DNA from 2 places in the Ruegeria sp. SCP11 genome. Region 2 is predicted to be linked to the other one. Evidence: riboswitches for the same ligand, from Rfam matches in the RefSeq annotation. Region 2 holds a riboswitch; the other holds the start of a gene.

Region 1 (4,415 bases), on a different contig from region 2:
TGGCTCGGCAGGCCTATCCCGGCGTCAATCACCAAAGGCACATCCGGAAATGCAGCGCGCATTGCGCGCAGGGCATATTCATTGTTCAGTCCGCGCCCCGACCCGATTGGAGCCCCCCAAGGCATCAACACCTCGCACCCGGCCGTAAGCAGCCGTTCCCCCACGATCAGATCGTCGGTGGTGTAGGGAAACACCTGAAATCCGTCTTCGGTCAGAATACGGGCAGCCTCGACCAGCTGGAATACGTCCGGTTGCAAACTGTCCGTGTGGCCAATCAGCTCCAGCTTGATCCATTTGGTGTCAAAAACCTCGCGCGCCATGTGAGCGGTCGTCACGGCCTCTTTCACCGTATGACACCCCGCAGTGTTGGGTAGTACCAGCACACCCAGGTCCCGGATCATCTGCCAAAAGGTCTGACCCGCCCCGGATTCACGCCGCAGGGAGACGGTAGCCACGCCCGCGCCACTGTCGCGGAATGCCTGCTCCAGTATGGCGGGGCTGGGATATTGCGCGGTGCCAAGCATCAGAGGATTTGGCAGTTGGGTGCCATAAAAAGGCTTCATCTTTAGCCCCCCTGCATCGGCGCGACGACCTCGATCCGGTCGCCATCAACCAGTTTGTGGGAAATGCGCAGGCTTGAGGGTATGAAATCCTCGTTCACAGCCGTAGCAACCCGCCCAGAGAACCCGAGTTCCATCAACAGGTCCGATAGGTTTTCGGCCCGCACTTCGCGCGGCTTACCATTAAGCACGATCTTCATCGACCATCTCCGAATGTTTGTTTTCCAAAGCCAAATCCGCGACGCCTTGCGCCAGGGCAGGCGCCAGCAGGTAGCCGTGGCGATACAGCCCGTTGGCGTAAATCGTGTGCCCCAGACGGCGGATACGCGGCAGATTGTCAGGAAAGGCTGGGCGGAGATCGACGCCGATTTCCAAGACTTCGGCCTCCCCGAAAGCGGGGTTCAGCGCGTAGGCGGCGCTAAGCAGTTCCAAAATAGACCGTGCGGTTATGCGACTGCTGTCCTCGCTTTCGATCATTGTCGCGCCCAGCATATAGACGCCATCACCACGCGGCACGATATAGAGCGGCATCCGAGGGTGCAGCAGTCGCACGGGGCGTGTCAGGGTCAAGTCCGGGCAACGGATCACCAGCATCTCACCTTTGACGCCACGCAGATCGTGTAGCGTTTCGCGGGCATGCAGACCCCGGCAGTCAATCGCGTTCTCCAACCGGGCAGGGGCGAGTTTGCGATGGAATATGACCCCTTGATCCTTTAGCTGACGGTGCAGGTCGCGCAGCGCCTGACGTGGGTCCAAATGCGCTTCATCCTCAAAATACAGGCCCTTGGTAAATCCTTGCAAATCCGTCTCTAATTCAGCGATTTTGGCCTGGTCGACTTCAACAAACCTCTCAGTGCGTCGGCTAAACCGGCGCAGGTCGGGCAGATCGCGCGAGTTGGCCACGACCAGAGTGCCACATCGCTCAATTTTGGTTCGCGCCGCCCACCAGTCCAATGCGTACTGCCCCAACCGCAAGACCGGTTCTTCAGCATTTTCGAATTCGCACCACGGGGCCAACATACCGCCTGCCCACCAAGAACACCCGTGCGGCCCCGGCGGACCGGCGGGATCGAAGATCTGAACCTCAGCGCCACGCGAAACAAGCTCGCTGGCCACGGCCAAACCGGCGACGCCAGATCCTATGACCGACCAGACCGTCACGCGGGCCAAACCCGGTGGAAATGGTGCACTGGCCCATGTCCCTGCCCGATCCCGAGACCATCCGCCAAAGCAATGGCCCCTTGCAGGTAATCATGTGCCTGCGCAACCGCATCGGTCAGCGCCAACCCCTGAGCCAGCCCAGCCGCAATTGAGGACGACAGGGTACAGCCGGTGCCATGCGTATTGCGCGTGTCGCGTCGTGGAGCCGTGTACTCAGCGATTTGCTCCGATCCATCGACCAACAAGTCGTGGCAGATGTCACCGCGCCCATGTCCCCCTTTCATCAGCACAGCCTGCGCACCGAACCCGCAGAGGGCTAGCCCCTGCTCAGTCATTTGATCCGGGGTGTTGGCTTCGGAACAGCCGAGCAAACACGCTGCCTCTGGCAGATTGGGCGTCAGAACGGTTGCACGGGGCACCAGGGCGTCGCGCAAGGTCTGCACCGCATCCTGCGCCAGCAAAGAATCTCCGGATTTGGCAATCATCACCGGGTCCAACACGACGGGGCCTTCAAACCCAGAGATGCTGTCTGCAACGGTCTGAATGATGTCCGGGGTCGCCAGCATACCGATCTTGATCGCGCCTACGTCGAGATCGGTCAGGACCGCCTCAATCTGGGCCGAAACCACGTCCAGCGGTATTCCATGCACCGCCGTGACCGCTCGGGTATTCTGCGCCGTCACCGCAGTAACAACGCTGGCACCATACACGCCCAAAGCAGACATCGCCTTGAGATCCGCCTGAATCCCGGCCCCGCCACCACTGTCCGAGCCGGCAATTGTCAGGGCAATATGCGCCATATCGTTGCTCCATCTTCAAGGGGCAACGCAGCATGGAAAACGTCTGTTTGTGTTAGACCGTTCCCTACGCCGGTATTGCCCGGATCAGGTTCGATGGGTTAGCGCGTTCACGCCTCTCAGCCCTTTGTTCGGGGCACCCCAACGGTTGCGCGGACAATCTCAGGGGTTGGCGTGGGATTCAAGGGCCAATTTTCGCGCAGGTGACGGGCAAACTGGACTTATGAAATGAAAAAGCCGATCCAATTGGACCGGCTCTGTCTTAGTAGTTCCAAGGAACTAATTTAGCCCTTCATACCGTCCCAGAAAGACTTGACGGACGAGAAAAAGCTATTGGATTCCGGGTGGTTATCTTCTCCCAGATCATCGAATTCCCGCAGCAGTTCTTTCTGGCGGCTGGTCAGGTTGACAGGGGTTTCCACAGCCAGTTCGATGAACATGTCGCCGACACCACCGCCGCGCAGGGCAGGCATACCCTTACCGCGCAGGCGCATCTGGCGGCCCGATTGACTGCCAGCGGGAATCTGTACACGACCGCGACCACCGTCGATAGTGGGCACTTCGATCGAGCCGCCCAGCGCGGCTTTGGCCATGCTGACCGGCACACGGCAATAGAGGTTCACGCTGTCGCGCTCGAACAGCTTATGGTCCGATACTTCTACAAAAATATAGAGGTCACCCGGAGGGCCACCACGCATCCCGGCCTCGCCCTCACCCGCCAGACGGATGCGGGTGCCGGTTTCAACACCAGCCGGGATATTGACGGACAGGGCGCGTTCTTTTTCTACGCGGCCAGCACCACCACAGACCTTACAGGGGTTTTTGATGATCTGACCCAGACCCGAACAGGTCGGGCAGGTACGCTCCACGGTAAAGAAACCCTGTTGAGCGCGGACCTTGCCCATGCCGGAACAGGTCGGGCAAGTTGTTGGTTCTACGCCGCCTTCGGCACCCGAACCATCACAGGCCGAACAGGCCACGGCAGCGGGCACGTTGATTGTTTTCTGAAGGCCCGAGAAAGCCTCTTCCAGCGTCACGCGCAGGTTGTAGCGCAGGTCGGAGCCGCGCGCAGCACGACGGCCGCCACCGGCACCACCGCGCTGGCCACCCATGAAATCGCCAAACAGATCATCGAACACATCCGAGAACGCGCTGGAGAAATCGCCCTGACCAAAGCCGCCACCGGGACGGCCACCGCCGCCACCCATGCCGTTTTCAAAGGCAGCGTGACCAAAGCGGTCATAGGCGGCCTTGCGATCGGCGTCCTTCAAAACGTCATAGGCTTCGTTCGCTTCCTTGAACTGCGCCTCGGCGTCCGGGTTGTCCTTGTTGCGGTCGGGATGCAACTCTTTGGCTTTCCTGCGAAAGCCCTTCTTGATCTCGTCCGCCGATGCGCCCTTGGACACGCCGAGCACATCGTAATAGTCGCGTTTTGACATCAGTGTTTCCTTCTGCCTCAACGTAATCGGGCCGGCCCGGCAACCGGACCGGCCCGAATTGGCCCGGTTACCCGTTAGTTACGTTTGTCGTCGTCCAGATCTTCGAACTCGGCGTCGACGATGTCATCATCACCGGCAGGCGCTTCGTCTGCTGCGGCAGGCTCATCTTCACCTTCTTCGGCTTGCGCCTTGTAGATGGCCTCACCCAGCTTCATGGCCGCTTCGGTGACGTTCTGGATGCCGGACTTGATCTTGTCGGCATTCTCAGTTTCCAGTTCGTCTTTCAGCGCGGCAATCGCCAGCTCAATGGCTTCGATGGTGGTCGGGTCGACCTTGTCGGCATGCTCTTCCATCGACTTCTCGGTCGAGTGGATAAGGCTTTCCGCCTGGTTCTTGGCGTCGACCAGCTCGCGGCGTTCCTTGTCGGCTTCCGCGTTCTCTTCGGCGTCCTTGACCAT
Region 2 (4,415 bases):
TTGGAATTTGAAGGCTCAGCCGGAAGTCTGATCACTGATACTTCAACCGCCGCAATCGAAATGGTTGCTGCCGGGCTGGGATGTGCGGTTGTCATAGAAAGATTTGCCCGACAGGCTATCCAGTCCGGTCAGAAAGTTCGTGTTGTTGGAGAGCCGAAGAAACTCGGACAAGCCCATTTTCTCGTTCGAAAAGAACGCCGTGACGCCAACCAGACGCATGTCAAAGAGTTTGAAGAGTGGCTCAGTCGCCAGTTCTAGAAACAATCGCTCAGAGTGCAGTTCCCGCGAGAGCGGGCGATGCAGCAAGTTCGGATTTCCGGATTGGCTTTTAGACTCATACCCATGTTTCGGGTTGTGCGAGCTCCAAAGCCGAACCGAGGCCAGCAAGGCCGGCCTCGGTAGTCATGATTAGGCACCCGTTTCCTTAATAGGCATGTACAAGTCCCCTCCTTTGCGGAACTTCGCGGCCATGATTTCCATCCCTTCTTTCTGCGCTTCAGATCGAATGTCGTGACTGATCCTCATGGAACAGAATTTGGGTCCGCACATGGAACAAAAATGGGCGACTTTATGCGCCTCTTTCGGCAGCGTCTGGTCATGGAACTCGCGCGCAGTGTCCGGATCGAGCGATAGGTTGAATTGATCCTCCCAGCGGAATTCGAACCGTGCGCGCGACAGAGCATCGTCGCGACGTTGTGCGCCGGGCAGGCCTTTGGCTAAATCCGCAGCGTGGGCAGCGATCTTGTAGGTGATCACTCCAGTTTTCACATCGTCCCGGTCAGGTAGGCCAAGATGTTCCTTAGGCGTTACATAGCACAGCATTGCACAGCCGAACCAACCGATCATGGCTGCACCGATGCCGCTGGTGATGTGGTCATATCCTGGTGCGATATCGGTGGTGAGCGGCCCAAGTGTGTAAAACGGTGCCTCGTGGCAACATTCCAGTTGCTTGTCCATATTCTCCTTGATCTTGTGCATGGCTACATGGCCCGGCCCCTCAATCATGACCTGGCAATCTTTGGCCCAAGCGATCTTTGTCAACTCGCCCAGTGTTTCCAGCTCGGCAAACTGCGCCTCGTCATTGGCGTCAGCAATCGAGCCCGGGCGCAATCCGTCCCCAAGGCTGAACGCCACATCGTATTGGCGGCAGATATCGCAGATCTCTTCGAAATGCTCGAAAAGAAAACTTTCCTGGTGATGATGGAGGCACCATTTGGCCATGATTGAACCGCCACGCGAGACGATCCCAGTTACGCGATTCACCGTCATTGGCACCATATGCAGCCGCACACCCGCATGGATGGTGAAATAGTCCACACCCTGTTCTGCTTGCTCGATCAGCGTGTCGCGGAAGACCTCCCAGGTGAGGTTCTCGGCAATGCCGTTCACCTTCTCCAGTGCCTGATACATTGGAACCGTACCAATTGGCACCGGGCTGTTTCGAATGATCCATTCGCGCGTGTTATGGATATTGCGACCCGTGGAAAGGTCCATCACCGTGTCCGCCCCCCAGCGGATCGCCCAGACCAGTTTGTCGACCTCCTCCTCCATCGAAGACGTCACGGCAGACGTGCCCATATTGGCGTTGATTTTCACAAGGAAGTTGCGCCCGATGATCATCGGCTCGGATTCAGGGTGGTTGATGTTGTTGGGAAGAATTGCGCGTCCCGCGGCAATTTCTGACCTTACGAATTCCGGGGTTACGTAGTCGGGAATATTGGCACCAAAATCGTTGCCATCACGATGACAGGGCGAGGTTTCACGCAACTGGTTCTCGCGGATCGCTACAAATTCCATTTCCGGAGTAATGATCCCGGCGCGTGCATATGCCAATTGAGTTGGGGCCGCGCCATCCTTGCCACGCAGCGGTTTCGGTTTGACTGGAAATTCCGGGGTCAGCCTGTCCCCTTCAACAAAACCATTATCGGCGGCAGTGATCGCGCGGCCTTCATAAGCTTCGACATCACCGCGCGCTTTAATCCACTTGGCTCGTAGTGGTGCCAGACCCTTCTTGATATCGGTCACCACATTCGGGTCGGTATAGGGACCCGAGCTGTCATAGACCGGCAGCGGTGCCTCGCCGGCTGTGGGATGAGTAGATATTTCGCGCATAGGCACGCGGATTTCGGCATGGACCTCACCCGCAACGTAAATCTTGCGCGAAGCGGGCAGTTCGCCGGTGGTAATCTTTGGATTTGGTACGTTCATTTTGGCGCTCCTCAAGCACTGGACTCAAAAAAACACCAGATGAGCATGGAGAGGAGGCAAAGGCGGAATACGCCTTATGTTCAGATCGCACGAGCCAAATGCAGCAAAGCGACCTTAGCTTCCTACGCCAGTGTCAACTGGGTCAGGTTCAAAGGGTCGCGTCACCGGGTATTCACCCTATCAGCCTCTCAGTCCCTTAGGTGGGACTCCCCTGCGTAAACCCGCGATAGAGCGGAACAGGCCTGTTGTAAAGACCTAGAGTGCGGTCAAAAACGCCAGCACCTACAGAGTCGACTCCGGCGCGGCATATTGTTTGCCAATTGAGCCAACACTAACTGACCAAGCTAGCTCGGAGGGGTCTTGGGGCTCGGTAATTTGTCAGCGTTCTGCACAGCCCACTCGTGCATTTCATGCAGCAGTGGGATCAGACTTTGGCCCAGAGGTGTGAGGCTGTACTCGACATGTGGCGGTATGGTCTGGAAGTCCTTGCGAGAGACAAGCCCTGTCTCCTGCAGTTCGCTGAGTTGGCGCGCCAGTGTGCGATGTGTGATGGCCCCCAGGTTGCGTTGGAGTTGATTGAACCGACAGTTGCCCTGCACCAGCCAATAGATGATCAGCAGCTTCCAGCGTCCAGAAATGGCCGAGATCAGCGTTTCAATCTGGCAGTGTTCCTCATGTTTATCTAGTTTCATTGCAGTATCCTGAATGACCGTACTTGTTCGATCGCCCGTGCAAAATTAACTGGCGCTCAAAGCATCAGGCTGCAATGTGGGATACAATGACCAAAAAGAAAATCGTGATCGTGGGTGGGGGCTATGTCGGGTTCGAGGTTGCCCAGAAACTGGACGCTTATGCGGATGTCACCCTGATTGAACAGCGAGAAGCTTTCGTGCAGCCGCACGCGGCGATCCGTTCTCTGGTTGAACCTGCCTTATTGGACCAGATCATACTACCTTACGACAACTTGCTGGAGGCAGGAAAAGTCGTTCGGGGTTGTGCCGCTTCTATCACTCAGTCAGAGGTCACGTTAGATACAGGCACTTCCTTTCAAGCAGACTTCATCGTGATTGCGACCGGATCGTCCTATGCCGCTCCGTTCAAACCATCGGGTGACAGCATCGCCGATTTCCGGCAGACCAGTATGAAAGTCAGCGCGCAACTGGCAAAGGCGTCCTCAGTCGCTATCGTCGGGGCAGGCGCCGTGGGCACAGAACTCGCGGGTGAGATTGCTTCGGCCCAGCCGGGAAAAATCATCACCTTGATTTCGTCCGATGACGCCTTGTTCCCAAAGTATCCGGCCAAGTTGGGGGCGCAGTTGAAAGCTAAACTCGAACGCCTCGGCGTTACCGTTGTGTCGGGCCAAAAAGCGCAGAACCTGCGCTATATGGATCAGCCTTTCGAAGGGTCTGTGACCTTGACCGATGGCCGGGTGATTGAGGCTGACCTTGTGTTTCCCGTGACCGGTTCAAGACCCCAAACGTCCTTGGTCCAGAACTTGCCGGGCGTAAGGTTAGGGGCGTCGGGCCGGGTAAAAACCGACAATTGGTTGCGTCCCTCCGACTATCCAAATGTCTTCGTTGCCGGGGACATTGCCGATGTCGGTGACAGCATGACAATTGTTGCGACAACCCGACAAAATCCCTGGCTCATCAAAACGCTTAAGAAAATGTTGGGTGGTGCATCCGTTGAGAGCCTGAAGCCCTACTCGCCATGGAAAAAAGCTCCCATTTTGGTGCCGCTTGGCCCGGTCATCGGCAATAGCTGGCTCTTTGCAACCTGCGGTGACTGGGTCACTCGAATGATCAAAGGAAAAGAGCTTCTTATTCCCAAATATCGCAAGGCATTTGGTCTTGCCAACGCTGGAGAGTATGCCGGGGTGACGGAAGCCTGGCATCAGAACGCATCAGATAAGTCTTCCGCCAATTCGCGCCAGGTTGATGAGTCTTGATAATCAAAAACAGTTGCAGCCGGGAGTTTCCCAAATCGCTCTTCAATATCGAGCATGAGTATAAGGCTAAGGATAGAATCCAGAAATGGATGCGCATCTCCTATCTGCGCTTCTGTATTTATGTGACAAAACCGCCTAACAGCAGCCTCGGCTCAACCACCCATTCGGGGTTATGAATGCGATTGCCCCGACGGAAAAAAGGTCGCGCGGTGGCGCGCTTGGAGGGCTTCAATGAACATAAATTTCAACAGTGCGGCAG

Evidence for each region. Region 2 has a riboswitch for thiamine pyrophosphate ahead of thiC (phosphomethylpyrimidine synthase ThiC). Riboswitches for the same ligand answer to the same signal wherever they lie in the genome.
Region 1: linked by a shared signal. The riboswitch ahead of thiD (bifunctional hydroxymethylpyrimidine kinase/phosphomethylpyrimidine kinase) and the one ahead of thiC (phosphomethylpyrimidine synthase ThiC) in region 2 are both predicted to bind thiamine pyrophosphate.

What each region holds. Positions count from the first base shown of each region.
Region 1 covers NZ_JBDZYG010000005.1:83,762-88,176, reverse strand. Annotated here, with positions in the region: gene ABLN94_RS09300 (thiazole synthase) at 1-563, opposite strand, end outside; gene thiS (sulfur carrier protein ThiS) at 566-760, opposite strand; gene ABLN94_RS09290 (FAD-dependent oxidoreductase) at 744-1,721, opposite strand; gene thiD (bifunctional hydroxymethylpyrimidine kinase/phosphomethylpyrimidine kinase) at 1,718-2,521, opposite strand; TPP riboswitch at 2,566-2,672, opposite strand; gene dnaJ (molecular chaperone DnaJ) at 2,803-3,957, opposite strand; gene dnaK (molecular chaperone DnaK) at 4,032-4,415, opposite strand, start outside.
Region 2 covers NZ_JBDZYG010000003.1:340,997-345,411, forward strand. Annotated here, with positions in the region: gene ABLN94_RS07020 (LysR family transcriptional regulator) at 1-258, shown strand, start outside; gene thiC (phosphomethylpyrimidine synthase ThiC) at 409-2,208, opposite strand; TPP riboswitch at 2,311-2,431, opposite strand; gene ABLN94_RS07030 (winged helix-turn-helix transcriptional regulator) at 2,553-2,900, opposite strand; gene ABLN94_RS07035 (NAD(P)/FAD-dependent oxidoreductase) at 2,987-4,156, shown strand.